DNA from 2 places in the Methylobacterium sp. V23 genome. Region 2 is predicted to be linked to the other one. Evidence: predicted binding sites of a transcription regulator. Region 2 holds the regulator's gene; the other holds the start of a gene.
The links. Region 2 encodes PhoB, which activates phosphate uptake and scavenging genes when phosphate is short. Its sites were predicted from a motif close to TGTCATNNANCTGTCAT; they were not measured.
Positions count from the first base shown of each region.

Region 1: CRT23_RS10790 (UDP-2,3-diacylglucosamine diphosphatase) is a predicted target of PhoB. The motif match lies at 3,559-3,575, and genes of this name have one in related genera.

Region 1 covers NZ_PDHT01000009.1:86,839-94,065, forward strand. The annotation lists gene CRT23_RS10775 (NADP-dependent methylenetetrahydromethanopterin/methylenetetrahydrofolate dehydrogenase) at 1-624, opposite strand, end outside; gene CRT23_RS10780 (D-2-hydroxyacid dehydrogenase) at 741-1,679, opposite strand; gene CRT23_RS10785 (aminotransferase class V-fold PLP-dependent enzyme) at 1,795-3,003, opposite strand; gene CRT23_RS10790 (UDP-2,3-diacylglucosamine diphosphatase) at 3,624-4,445, shown strand; gene CRT23_RS10795 (glycosyltransferase family 1 protein) at 4,442-5,521, shown strand; gene CRT23_RS10800 (ribonuclease HII) at 5,587-6,216, shown strand; gene CRT23_RS10805 (PA0069 family radical SAM protein) at 6,182-7,227, opposite strand, start outside.
Region 2 covers NZ_PDHT01000019.1:60,305-67,531, reverse strand. The annotation lists gene CRT23_RS17925 (alpha/beta fold hydrolase) at 1-119, opposite strand, end outside; gene CRT23_RS17920 (MFS transporter) at 420-1,748, shown strand; gene CRT23_RS17915 (SDR family oxidoreductase) at 1,822-2,634, shown strand; gene CRT23_RS17910 (matrixin family metalloprotease) at 2,727-3,767, shown strand; gene phoB (phosphate regulon transcriptional regulator PhoB) at 3,825-4,529, opposite strand; gene phoU (phosphate signaling complex protein PhoU) at 4,559-5,284, opposite strand; gene pstB (phosphate ABC transporter ATP-binding protein PstB) at 5,371-6,189, opposite strand; gene pstA (phosphate ABC transporter permease PstA) at 6,242-7,135, opposite strand; gene pstC (phosphate ABC transporter permease subunit PstC) at 7,169-7,227, opposite strand, start outside.

The DNA of each region.
Region 1 (7,227 bases), on a different contig from region 2:
CTTCCAGGCGTCCTCGGGCAGGAGCTCGAGGCCGATCGCGCCGGCGGAGAACACGAGGTTCTGGCCCTTGACGATCTGCGCACGGGACGCCGCGTCGGGGGTCTCGGCGGCCTTGATGTTGACCTTGAAGCGGGTGTTGATCTGATCGGCGGCGGCCTGCGCCTTGTCGAGGGAGCGGCCGCACAGGATGACCTCGGCGCCTTCCTGGGCCAGGAGCGCGGCCGAGCGCATGCCGACGGGGCCGGTGCCGGCGAGTACCACGGCCTTCTTGCCCTGGAGCGAACCGGCTGCCTTCTGGACGAGGGCGACGCCCGCGGCCGCCGTGGTGTTCGAGCCGTTGGAATCGAGCATGATCGAGACGCGGAACGGGCCGAAGAAACGCTTCTTCACCGCCTCGAACACGGCCTCGCCGGCCGCCATGCTGCCGCCGCCGACGAAGATCGCCGTCGACTTCTTCTCGGAACCGCCGCGGGTGTAGATCGTGCCGTCGACGAGGGCGCCGACATTGTCCGGGGTGACGTTGCCGTAGCCGGTGATGTGATCCGCGCCGCCATCGTAGCCGACGACCACGTCGAACACGCTCGGGACGGCGTCGGTGTCGAATTGGAACAGCAGCTTCTTCATTGTCTCAGGATCCCTGTCGGTCCCGCGCTCGGCGCGGCTGGCGTTTGATCTCGGTTTGGTCGATCGCTTCGGCGATCACGATGCGCCCCCGCGACGGTGGGGAGCGCGGACCCGCGTCACACCACGTTCTGGGGCTTGCCGGCGACGAACGCCTCGACGTTGTCGACGAGCTGATCGGCGAGGATCTGCATCGCCTCCTTGCTGGCCCAGGCCACGTGCGGCGTGACGATGAGGTTCGGCAGGTCGAGCTCGCAGAGGATGTTGCCGTTCTTCGGCGGTTCGGTCATCACCACGTCGAAGCCGGCGCCGCCGATCGTGCCGGCCTTCAGGGCCTCGGCCAGGGCCTCCTCGTCCACGAGGCCGCCGCGGGCGGTGTTGATGAGGAGCGCGTGCTTCTTCATCTTCGCGAGCTGTTCACGCCCGATCATGTTGCGGGTCTCGGGCGTCAGCGGCGCGTGCAGCGTGATGACGTCGGATTCCGTGAGGATCGTCTCGAAGTCGACGAGACCCTCCTGGGGGAACACGTCGTAGGCGATGACCTTCATGCCCAGCGCTTCCGCCCGCTTGGCGATCGACTTGCCGAGCGCGCCGTAGCCGACAATGCCGAGGGTCGAGCCGGCGATGTCGTGAATCGGGTAGTCGAAGTAGCAGAATTGCGTCGATTTCGCCCAATCCCCCCGGCGCACCGAGTTGGCGTAGGGCACGATCGCCCGGCGCAGGGCGAACATGAGGCCGATCACGTGCTCAGGCACGGTGTTGAAGGCGTAGTTGCGGATGTTGACGACGGTGATGCCCTGGGCCTTGGCGGCTTCCTTGTCGACCACGTCGGTGCCGGTGGCGGCCACCGCGATGAGCTTCAAATCGGGCAACTGCTTCAGGGTCTCGGCCCGCATCGGGACCTTGTTGATCAGCGCGATTTCGGCCCCCTTGAGGCGCTCGACGATCTCTTCCGGCGTCCAGGTCGACTCGTACTCGACGTACGCGTGCGGAAAAGAGAACGCACGGACCTTGGCGTCCAGGGACTCGCGGTCGAGGAACACGATCTTCTTCGTCATGGAATCCTCTGGCCGATCCGGCCAAGACACGTACTAGACACGCCGCGGTGAGGGCACGTCACGGATAAGGACTTCGGGTGTGCCGGAGCGGGCGTGTCCGCTCCGGCACGTCGGATCAGGACTTCGAGAGCGGGTTCTCGCGCAAGTAGCTCGACGCGGCAGCGACGCCGGAGCCGGGCTGAACCTTCACCCCGTGGTCGAGCATGGCCATCTCGGCACCCGCGATGGCGCCCAGGAGCGACAGCTCGTTCATGTCACCGACGTGGCCGATGCGGAACACCTTGCCGGCGACCTGGCTCAAGCCGGCGCCGAGCGCCAGGTTGTAGCGCACGTAGGCGTGCTTGATGATCGCGGCGGCATCGACGCCCTCCGGCACGAGGATGGCCGTCACGGTGTCGGAGTTCCACTTGGGCTCCTTGGCACAGGTCTTCAGGCCCCAGGCCGCCACGGCCTGGCGGGTCGCCTCGCCGAGCACGTGATGGCGATGGTAGACGTTCTCGAGCCCTTCCTCGTTGAGGCAGGCGAGGGCTTCGCGCAGGCCGTAGAGCAGCGGCAGCGGCGGGGTGTAGGGGAAGTAGCCGGCCGGGTTCTGCTTCTGGTGATCGGCCCAGTCGAAGTAGACATGCGCCAGGCGATCGTTCTGGCCCGACGAGGTGTGGGCGGCCTTGAGCGCCTTCTGGCTGACGCAGATCACGCCGAGACCGGCGGGGAGCATCAGGCCCTTCTGCGAGCCGGCGATCGCGCAATCGACCTTCCACTCGTCCATCTTGAACGGCAGTGATCCGATCGAGGAGACGCCGTCGACGAAGAGCAGGGCCGGGTGGCCGGCGGCGTCGATCGCCTTGCGCACGGCGCCGATATCGCTGGTGACGCCGGTGGCGGTCTCGTTGTGGACCACCATGACGGCCTTGATCTCATGGTTCTTGTCGGCGCGCAGGGCCTCGCCGATCCGCTCCGGGTTCGCACCCGTGCCCCACTCCTCGTCCTGCACCACGACCTCGAGGCCGAGGCGCTGGGCCATGTCGATCCAGAGGTGGCTGAACTGGCCGAAGCGGGCGGCCAGCACCTTGTCGCCGCGCGACAGGGTGTTCGACAGCGCGGATTCCCAGATGCCCGTGCCGGAGGCCGGGAACAGGAAGATGGTGCCGTCCTTCGAGCCGTAGACCGCCTTGCTCTCCTCGAACAGAGGCTTCGTCAGCGCCGGGAAATCCACCGAGCGGTGGTCCTCGGACTGGACCATCATCGCGCGCATCACGCGATCCGGAATGTTCGTCGGGCCCGGGACGAACAGATGGTTCCGGCCGGGACGTCGCGTTGCCGCCATGGTGTTTTCTCCGTTTCTCAGAATAGCGCCGACACGCAGCTTGCGTGCGGCGACAATGGTGCGCCGAGGGTTGGGGCGGATCGCACGGAGCGCCCCGGGACGGTCCCGAGTGCTCCTGACGGCCGCTGGTCAGATGAATCGCGGGACGAACTCGTTCGCGCGCGACATAGGTCGAAAACGGGACCGGGGACGAAAACGGGACCCGGGAAGAAAACGGGACCCATGTCCGTCCGCGCCGAAGGTTGCCCTCCGACGCCCGTCGCCGCGCGCGCCACCGAATACCTCAAGCCTCTTCTCCATGGGCCGGGTCGCGCGACACGCGCTGACCGCTGGGCCGTTTCAGCGTCGTCGTCCCCGGGGACGGCACCCTTAGTTCGCCTCGATGGGCTCCGGTCATGCGTTCTCGAACGCCGCCCGGTGGGGCACCTTGAGCGGGACTATGCCCGGCTTCTGCCAGAAAGGAAAACCCGAAATACTTGGTCGCAAATCAAAATTTTTTTTGTGGAAGAATAGCTTACGTCGCGGCGCAGAAGGCGCGCGGTCTCACGGGGCCAACGTCATCAAACTGATACGGGAATCCGGTTTGGCTCATGACGTTGGAGGCTGTCCCGGAGGCGAACGTGGGCGAAGACACTGAGACGACCCGCGTCCGGACCCTGTTCCTGTCCGACATGCATCTGGGCACCAAGGGGTGCCAGGCCGATCTGCTGCTCGAATTTCTGCGTGATTACGATGCGGACGTCATCTACCTCGTCGGCGACATCGTGGATGGCTGGCAACTCAAGTCCGGCTGGTACTGGCCGCAGAGCCACAACGACGTCGTGCAGAAGCTCATGCGCAAGGTGCGCAAGGGTTCGACGCTGGTGTACGTGCCGGGCAACCACGACGAATTCCTGCGTGACTACATCGGCATGACCTTCGGCGGCATCGAGATCGCCGACCAGCGGGTGCACGAGGCGGCCGATGGGAAGCGGTACCTCGTCATTCACGGCGACCAGTTCGACATGGTGGTCCGCCATGCCAAGTGGCTCGCGTTCCTGGGCGACGGCGCCTACACCTTCGCGCTCTTCGTGAACACCTACGTCAACACCGTGCGTCGCCGCCTCGGCCTCGCCTATTGGTCGCTTTCGGCCTGGGCCAAGCTGAAGGTGAAGAACGCCGTCAGCTTCATCGGCAAGTTCGAGGAACTGCTGAGCGCCGAGGCCAAGCGCGTCGGAGCCGATGGGGTGATCTGCGGTCACATCCACCACGCGGCCAACCGGCAGATCAACGGTCTGACCTACCTGAACACCGGCGACTGGGTGGAATCCTGTACCGCCATCGTCGAGCATTACGACGGCACCATGGAGGTGCTGCACTATCCGAGCCTGCTACGCGCCCGCGCTGCGCGCACCGAGCTGGTCGGCCATCCGCGGCCCGAAGGGGCCCGGGCGGTCGCGTGAGGCTCCTCATCGCGACGGATGCTTGGCATCCGCAGGTCAACGGTGTCGTCCGCTCCCTGGAGAACATGGCCGCGGCGGGGGGCGCCTACGGCTTCGACCCGGTGTTCCTGACCCACCAGGACTTCGCGTCCCTTCCCCTCCCGGGATATCCCGAGATCCGGCTCGCCTACGCCACCAAGCGGCACGTGGCCCGCCTCTGGGACGATCTGCGGCCCACCCACGTCCACATCTCCACCGAGGGGACCGTCGGCTATGCCACGCGGCGATACTGCCTCGCTCACGGCCGGCCGTTCACCACGAGCTATCATACCCGTTTCCCGGAATATCTTTCCGCCCGGGCCCCCGTGCCGGAAGCCTGGAGCTATGCCTGGCTGCGCCGGTTTCACGGAGCGGCCAACGGCACCATGGTCTCCACCCCTTCCCTGGAGCGCGACCTCGACGCCCGCGGCTTCACCAACCTGATGCGCTGGACGCGCGGCGTCGATACCGAGCTGTTCCGCCCGCGCCCGCCGGAAGCGCCGGACTTGGCGGACCTCGCCGGTCTGCCACGGCCGATCTTCCTGTCCGTGGGACGGGTCGCGGTGGAGAAGAACCTCGAAGCGTTCCTGCGCCTCGACCTGCCCGGCACGAAGGTCGTCGTCGGCGACGGCCCGGACCGAGCGCGCCTCTCAGGTATCGCGCCGGAAGCCCGTTTCCTGGGCACCCGTACGGGCGCCGCGCTGGCCGCCCTCTACGCCGCCGCCGACGTCTTCGTGTTCCCGAGCCTGACCGACACCTTCGGAATCGTGCTCCTCGAAGCCCTCGCCTGTGGTGTGCCGGTGGCCGCCTACCCCGTCACAGGGCCCCTCGACGTCATCGGCCGGACCGGTGCCGGCGTCCTCGATCAGGATCTGCGAGCAGCCGCCCTGGCTGCGCTGGCAATTCCGCGCGAGCGCTGTCGCGGCGAAGCCCTGCGCTACACCTGGGCCGAGAGTGCGCGCCAGTTCTACGACAACATTGCCCACGCCCATGGCAGCACGCCGGCCCCGGCCCGGGCAGCGGGGACGGCTCCGCGGGGCATCGTCGAACTCGGCTGACGCGTGGACCCGTTTCCCCACGCAGGCTAGGGGAAGAGGGCAACCCCTGCCCCGGACCCCTCCCGATGCCGCCCTTCGACCCACGCCTGGCGGAGACCTACCCGGCCGTGATCGGCTGCGACGAGGTCGGGCGCGGCGCACTCTGCGGTCCGGTGATCGTTGCAGCGGTGTGGTTCGCGCCGACCGCGTTTCCGCCCGAGCTGCTGGCGCGCCTCGACGACAGCAAGCGCGTGAAGGCGGCCGAGCGCGAGGCGCTGACCCCCCTGATCCGGGCGCGAGCCCGCGTCGCGGTGGCGGCCGGGTCGCGCGCCCTGGTGGACCGGATCAACGTCCGCGCCGCCACCCTCGACGCCATGCGGCGCGCGGTCCTCACCCTGCACCTCGACGCACCGGTCTGGGTCGACGGCCGCGACGCGATTCCCGGTCTCACGCTCCCGGGCCGCGCCGTGGTGGGCGGCGACCGTCTGGTGCCGCAGATCGCCGCCGCCTCCATCGTGGCCAAGACCCTCCGCGATACCCTGATGCGTCGGCTCGCCGGGCGCTACCCGGATTACGGCTGGGCCAGCAATGTCGGCTACGGCACGCGCACGCACCTCGCCGGCCTCGCACGCCGCGGCCGCTCGCCCCATCATCGCCTGAGCTTCACGCGCGCCTATGACCTCAGAACAAGCTCAACTGGTCCGTCGGAACCCTGAACAGGTCAGTCCGCAGGCGCCGTCGGACTTCAGGATAGCCGAGGCGCAGCCGGGCAAGCCGCATGCGCTGGCGGATCAGGTCGGCATAGGCGCCGGTGCCGGTCATCCGCGTGCCGAAGGCGGCGTCATAGGCCTTGCCGCCCCGCGCAGCGCGGACCAGCGACATGACGTGGCGCTGCCGGCCCGGGTAATGCTCGGCGAACCAGTCGTTCACCAGGTCATCGAGCTCGAGCGGAAGGCGCAGGAGCACGTGGCTGGCCTCTTGGGCGCCGAGGGCACGGGCCTGACCGAGGATCGCCTCGAGCTCGTGGTCGTTGAGCGAGGGGATGATCGGCGCGGCAATGACCATCACGGGGATACCGGCCGCGCTCAGGCGGCCGATCGTATCCAGGCGCTTTTGCGGATGCGGCGCGCGCGGCTCGAGCCGGCGCGCCAGGACGGGATCCAGGGTCGTCACCGAGATCGCGACTTTGACCAGACCATCCCGCGCGAGGTCGGTGAGGAGGTCGAGGTCGCGTACGACGAGGTTCGATTTCGTCACGATGCCGACCGGGTGGCGGAAACGCGCCAGCACCTCCAGCACCGCGCGGGTGACGCGATGCTCCCGTTCGATGGGCTGGTAGGGATCGGTGGCGGTGCCCAGGGCGATGGTAGCAGGGCGGTAACCCGGCGCGGACAGCTCCGCTTCGAGCAGGGCGCCGGCATTCACCTTCCGGAACAGCTTGGTCTCGAAATCCAGGCCCGGCGAGAGGCCGACATAGGCGTGGTTCGGACGGGCGAAGCAGTAGACGCAGCCGTGCTCGCAGCCTCGATAGGGATTGATCGAGCGATCGAACGAGATGTCGGGCGAGGTGTTGCGGGTGATCAGCGTGCGGGCATGCTCCGGCCTCACCTCGGTCCGCAAAGCGACCGCCTCCTCCTCCGTGGACCAGCCGTCGTTGAAGGATTCCCGGCGGGCCGCCTCGTACCGTCCGCTCGGATTGGCCGTGGCACCCCGGCCCCGCCGCCCCG
Region 2 (7,227 bases):
AAGCCCTCCAGGGCGATGCCGAGGGGCGCCGTCTCGTTGGACGTCGGCTGCGCCGTGGCGGGCGCCACGGACAGCTGGGCGGCCAGCAGCAGGGCGGAGAGTTTGAGGAGCGCGTCCATGTGGGGTCCCGGCAACGGCGCGCAGTCTTACGCACCGGGCTGACATAGCGCAGGTTCCGCCCCGGCGTCGCTCGCTCCCCGTGACAAAGGACACGCCGCGTTTCCCCGGCCCTTGCGATTTCCGGCGCCGCGTCCCAGGGCTCGGCCATGACCACCGACGCTCCCGGCCAGGATCCGCGCGGCCGACATTCCCGCCCGGACGAAGCCCCAACCCAGGGCCGAGACCCATCCGGGAGCAGGAAGCTCCCGAACAAGACGGCGCCGGAGCCCGGGACGGACGGCATTCCGGTGCGCGAGCGCATGCTGGCACTTCTTGCCATCGGCCTCGCCATGACGATGGCGGTGCTCGACGGGGCCATCGTCAACGTCGCCCTGCCGGTGATGGCCAAGGACCTCGGGGTCGAGCCCTCCGCGGCGATCTTCGTGACCAACAGCTTCCAGATCGCGGTGACGGCCGCCCTGCTGCCCCTGGCCGCCCTGGGCGACATCCTGGGCTATCGCCGGATCTATCTCGCCGGCCTCGCCGTGTTCACGGCCGCCTCCGTCGCCTGCGCCTTCGCGCCCAGCTTCGAGGCGCTGGTGGCCGCACGGATCGCGCAAGGGCTCGGGGCCGCCGGCATCATGAGCGTGAACACCGCCCTGGTGCGCTTCATCTATCCGCAGCGGATGATCGGGCGCGGCGTCGGCAACATCGCCCTGGTGGTGGCGATGGCCTCCGCCGCCGGTCCGACCGTGGCGGCCGCCATCCTGTCGGTGGCGAGCTGGCCGTGGCTGTTCCTCGTCAACCTGCCGGTGGGGCTGATCGCCCTGACGGTGGGTGCCCGCACCCTGCCGGTGACGCCGCGGAACGGCGGGCGCTTCGACATCCGCAGCGCCCTCCTGAACGCCGTGACCTTCGGGCTGCTCATCATCGGGGTCGACGGACTCGGCGACCCGGCGACCCGGGGCGTGGCGCTGGCCGAGATCGGGGCGGCCCTGGCGATCGGCGCGGTCTTCGTCTGGACCCAGACCCGGCTGGCGCGCCCGCTCCTGCCCGTCGATCTCCTGCGGATCCCCGCCTTCGCCCTGTCGATGGCGAGCTCCGTCGCCTCCTTCGCGGCCCAGATGATGGCCTACGCCGCCCTGCCCTTCTACTTCCAGGACGTGCTGCACCTCTCCGAGACGCAGACCGGCTTCCTGATGACGCCCTGGCCCCTGGCCATCGCCCTGATGGCCCCGATCTCGGGGCGCCTCGCCGACCGCTACGCCCCGGGGCTGCTCGGCGGCCTCGGCCTCGCCCTGATGGCCACCGGCCTGACGGCGACTGCCCTGCTCCCCGCGGGCGCGTCGCATCCTGACATCGCCTGGCGCCTGACCCTGTGCGGCCTCGGCTTCGGGTTGTTCCAGTCGCCCAACAACAAGGTCATCATCACCAGCGCCCCGCGGGACCGGAGCGGCGGGGCGAGCGGGATGCAATCCACCGCCCGCCTCACCGGGCAATCCTTCGGCGCGGCCCTGGTGGCGGTGATCTTCGGCCTGCACCAGGGCGGCCCGCCGGCGGGACCGGTGAGCGCGACCCTGTGGTGCGCCGTCGCGCTGGCGAGCCTCGGGGCGGTGACCAGCGTGCTGCGGCGCCAGCCCGGCGCCTGACGCATCCGCCGCGATCGCACCAGGACCCGTCCTGCGCGTTGACCCGGGCAGAGCCTCTCCCAAGGACGATCCCATGAACCTCGACCTGTCCGGCAAGCGCGCCCTCGTCAGCGGCTCCACCAGCGGCATCGGCTACGCCATCGCCAAGGCGCTGGGCGAGCTCGGGGCCAACGTGGCGATCAACGGGCGGACGCAGGAGCGGGTGCGCGACGCCGTCGAGCGCCTCAAGCGCGAGACCGGCCATGCCGGCTTCATCGGGGCACCCGGCGACGTCGCCAACCCGGACGGGGCGGCCCGGGTGGTCTCCGGCCTGCCGGACATCGACATCCTGGTGAACAACACCGGCATCTTCGAGCCGAAGCCGTTCTTCGAGATCCCGGACGAGGACTGGCGCCGGTTCTTCGACACCAACGTGATGAGCGGCGTGCGCCTCGCCCGGGCCTACACCCCCGGCATGGTCCAGCGCGGCTGGGGCCGGGTGGTCTTCATCTCCAGCGAATCCGGCGTGAACATCCCGGTGGAGATGGTGCATTACGGAATGACCAAGACCGCCCAGCTCGCGGTCGCGCGGGGGCTCGCCGAGACCGTGTCGGGCAGCGGCGTCACCGTGAACAGCGTGCTGCCGGGGCCGACCCTGTCGGAGGGCGTCGCCGAGTTCATGAAGAGCATGGCCCAGGGGCAGGACGGCGGAGCCGGGGGCGAGGTCGACCTCGACGCCGCCGGAAGGGCCTTCGTGGCCGAGCACCGCCCGACCTCGCTGATCGGTCGTCTCGCCACCGTCGAGGAGGTGGCCAGCATGGTCGCCTACCTCTGCAGCCCGGCCGCCAGCGCCACCAGCGGCGCGGCCCTCCGGGTCGATGGCGGCGTGGTGCGCAGCATCGTCTGAGGACGCGCCGCCCGGTCACGCGGCGGCGGGTGCGGTAAGGATTTCGCAACCTCTGCCGCCGACCCTGGCCCGAAGAGACGGGAGGGCAGGCAATGGGGGATTATGCGCTGGAAGGTCCGCGCTGGGGCACGGGCGCGGCGGGCACGAGCGGCGGCACCGTCACCTGGGCCGTCGACGGCACGATTCCCACCAGCTTCGTGAGCCTTCTCCAGGCCGCCTTCGCCACCTGGGCGGCGGCCGCCAACATCGCGTTCCAGCAGGTGGCCACGACGGCCAGCGCCCAGATCGACGTCACCCTCGGGGGAATCGACGGGCTCGGCGACACCCTGGGCTATGCCCATTATACCTATAGCGGCCAGCGCATGCAGTCGGTGGAGATCACCTTCGACAGCGGCGAGGGCTGGCACGCCGTCTCCGGCGGGCGGGTGGTCAGCACCCAGAACGTCGATCTCTCCCTGGTGGCGCTGCACGAGATCGGCCACGCGCTCGGCCTCGATCACTACAACACCAAGCCCGAGGTGATGAACGCCGTCCTCAACACCAGCATCAAGACCCTGGCGGCCGGCGACCTCGCCGGAATCCAGGCCCTGTACGGCGCGCCGAGCGCCCCGGTGATGGCCGCGGCCGCACCGTCGAGCCCGGTCGCCGCCTCCACCGCCCCGGCGGTCACGGCGGTGTATCGGTTCTACGACACCCATACGGGGGATCACTTCTACACCACGAGCACCGCCGAGAAGGCGCAGATCCAGCAGACGCTGCCGTGGTTCAACTACGAGGGCACCGCCTGGGCAGCCCCGGCCAAGGGCGCCGACACGGTGGACGTGTTCCGGTTCTTCGACACGGTCTCCAACGCCCACTTCTTCACGACGAGCGTGTCCGAGCGGGACCAGGTCCTGAAGACCGCGCCGAGCTACAAGTACGAGGGCGTGGCCTTCGAGGCCTACGCCGATGCCAGCGCCCCCGGCGGCCTGACCCTGGAGCGCTTCTACAACACCCAGACCGGCCAGCATCACTTCGCCGGCAGCGCCGAGGAGGCCAACGGCATCAATCACGGCGTCGCCGGTCCGGGCTGGGTCGACGAGGGCAAGGCCTTCACCGTCCACCTGCCCACCGACACGATGCTGTTCGCCTGAGCGGCGGGGCCGGCCGCTCGGCCCGGCGACTCGGCTCAGCCCAGCGACTCGGCCCGGCTACTCGGCTTCGGTCTCGAACATCTCGTCGAAGGAATAGCCCGAGCCGCGCACGGTGCGGATCGGGTCGCTCTGCCGCGGGCGGTTCAGGGCCTTGCGCAGGCGCCCGACATGGACGTCGACGGTGCGCTCGTCGATGTAGACGTCGTGGCCCCAGACGCCGTCGAGGAGCTGCTCGCGGGAGAACACCCGGCCGGGGCTCTGCATCAGGAACTCGAGGAGCTTGAACTCGGTCGGCCCGAGATGGATCTCGCGGCCCTCCCGGCGGATGCGATGGCTGACCCGGTCGAGCTCGATGTCGCCGGCCACCAGCAGGTTGGCGACGTGGGCGGGCTTGGCCCGGCGCAGCAGGGCGCGGACCCGGGCGAGGAGCTCGGGCACCGAGAACGGCTTGACGATGTAGTCGTCGGCGCCGGTTCCCAGGCCGCGGATGCGGTCGCCCTCCTCGCCGCGCGCCGTGAGCATGATCACCGGCAGCCGCTCGGTCTCGCGTCGGGCGCGGATGCGGCGGCAGAGCTCGATCCCCGACAGGGCGGGCAGCATCCAGTCGAGCAGGACGAGGTCGGGCACCTGCTCCTGCAGGCGCAGGTCCGCCTCGTCGCCGCGGGCGGCCGAGTCGACGATGAACCCCTCGGCCTCGAGGTTGTAGCGGAGGAGAAGGGTCAGGGCCTCCTCGTCCTCGACGATCAGGATACGCGTACTCATCGTGCGCTTTCGATCAGACCGGCACGGGGTCAGGCCGCGCCGGGCATGTCCACGGTGGCGTAGTTGGAGGCGTCGTTCTTCGGGCGCTCGCGCTCGGCCAGCAGGTTCTCGCCGGTGACGAGGTAGTGGATCGTCTCGGCGATGTTGGTGGTGTGGTCGCCGATGCGCTCGATGTTCTTGGCCACGAACAGGAGGTGCGTGCAGAACGAGATGTTGCGCGGATCCTCCATCATGTAGGTCAGGAGCTCGCGGAACAGGGAATTGTAGAGGGCGTCGATGGCGTCGTCGCGCTCCCAGACGCCGAGGGCCGCCTTGATGTCGCGGCTGGCATAGGCGTCGAGGACGTCCTTGAGCTGCTCCTGCACCAGGTCGCTCATGTGCTGGACGCCGATGACGATCTTCTGCGGCTGGATCTGGTCGGCGATCGCCACGACGCGCTTGGCGACGTTCTTGGCGAGGTCGCCGATGCGCTCGAGATCGTTCGAGACCCGGATCGCCGTCACGGTCTCGCGCAGGTCGATGGCCAGGGGCTGGCGCCGGGCGATGAGCAGGATCGCCCGCTCCTCGATCTCGCGCTGCAGGGTGTCGAGGCGGGTGTCGGCGGCGATCACCGCCTGGGCCAGGGGCGCGTCGCGGCGCACCAGGGCCTCGCCGGCCTCGGTCATCATCTTCTCGGCGATGCCGCCCATCTCGGAGATCGAGCGGCGCAGGTCCTCAAGGTCCGTATCGTAGGATTTGACGATGTGGTCGGGCATGGGTCTCGCTCCTCGATCGGGCCCGCCTGTCCGGTGCCCGCCCTGGCGGTGATGTGGGGCGCGGGCCGATCCCGGCCGGCGGAGGATCAGCCGAAGCGGCCGGTGATGTAGTCCTGCGTCTGGCGCTTCTCCGGATTCATGAAGATGCGCGTCGTCGGGCCGAATTCCACCAGCTCGCCGAGATACATGAAGGCGGTGAACTGCGAGATGCGCGCCGCCTGCTGCATGTTGTGCGTGACGATGACGATGGTGAATTCCGAGCGCAGCTGCTCGATCAGCTCCTCGATGCGGCCGGTGGAGATCGGGTCGAGGGCCGAGGTCGGCTCGTCGAACAGGATCACCTCGGGGCGCTGGGCCACCGTGCGGGCGATGCAGAGGCGCTGCTGCTGGCCGCCCGAGAGGCCCATGCCGGACTGCTTGAGCTTGTCCTTCACCTCGTCCCAGAGGGCGGCCTTGCGCAGGGATTCCTCGACGCGCACGTCGAGGTCGGCCTTGGGCAGCTTCTCGTAGAGGCGCAGGCCGAAGGCGACGTTGTCGTAGATCGACATCGGGAACGGGGTCGGCTTCTGGAACACCATGCCGATGCGCGAGCGCAGCTCGTTGAGGTCGACCTTGGAATCCAGCACGTTCTGGCCGTCGAGGAGGATCTCCCCTTCCGCGCGCTGGTCCGGATAGAGGCTGTAGATCCGGTTGAAGGTGCGCAGCAGGGTGGACTTGCCGCAGCCCGACGGGCCGATCAGCGCCGTGACCTGGCGGTCGTGGAAGTTGAGGTTGACCGACTTCAGGCCGTGGAAGCTGCCGTAGTAGAAGTTCAGGTCCTTGACCGCGATGCGGACCGGTGAGGACTCGTCGGCCTTGTGGCGTCCGGTGAGCTGCGCGGACGTGATCCCGGGGGCGGCGTTCATCGGTTCAAGATCCTATCGGTCGAAGGAGCGGAGACGGGCGGCGCGCGGGTGGTCAGCGCGACCGCTCGGTCTTGATGACGAAGCGGGCCACGATCGAGAGGGCGAGGATCGTGACGGTGATCAGGAGGGCGCCGGCCCAGGCGAGCTGCTGCCAGTTCGCATAGGGCGAGAGGGCGAACTGGTAGATCATCACGGGCAGGTTCGGCACGCCGCCCATCAGGTTGGGGGCGAACCAGCTGTTGTTGTTGAGCGCGGTGAAGAGCAGCGGCGCGGTCTCGCCGGCGATGCGGGCCAGCGCCAGGATGATGCCCGTGACGATGCCGGCGCTGGCGCCGCGCCAGGTGATGCTCTTGATGACGATCGACGGCGGGGCGCCCAGGGCCGCGCCGGCCTCGCGCAGGGTCGAGGGCACGAGGCGCAGCATGTCCTCGGTGGTGCGCACGATCACCGGCGTCGCGATGATGGCCAGCGCCACCGCGCCGGCCCAGCCCGAGTAGGAGCCCATCGGGCGCACCATCAGCGTGTAGACGAACAGGCCGATGAGGATCGACGGCGCCGAGAGCAGGATGTCGTTGAGGAAGCGGATGACGTCGGCGACCTTCGAGTTGCGGCCGTACTCGGCCAGGAACGTCCCCGCCATCACGCCCACGGGCGTCGCGACCAGGATGGCCAGGAGGGTCATCACCAGGCTGCCGAGGATCGCGTTGGCGATGCCGCCGCCCTCGGAGCCGGGCCCCGGCGTCGGGGCGGTGAAGAGGGTCGGCGAGAAGCCCTGGATTCCCTCGATCACCAGCATGAACAGGATCGAGCCGAGCACGACGATGCCCACCAGCGTGGCGATCGTGCTCGCCAGGATCAGCGCCCGGTCGGCGATCCGGCGACCGGAACGGACCCGGCTGACCCGGGCCGGGGCGGCGGTGGTGGCGAGGGGGTTCGCGGCGTCCATGATGCGGCTCCTGACGTCTCGGTGAGGCTGGCCTCAGGCGACCTTCGCGCGGCGGGTGAGGAGGCGCGCGATGATCAGGACGAAGAAGGTGA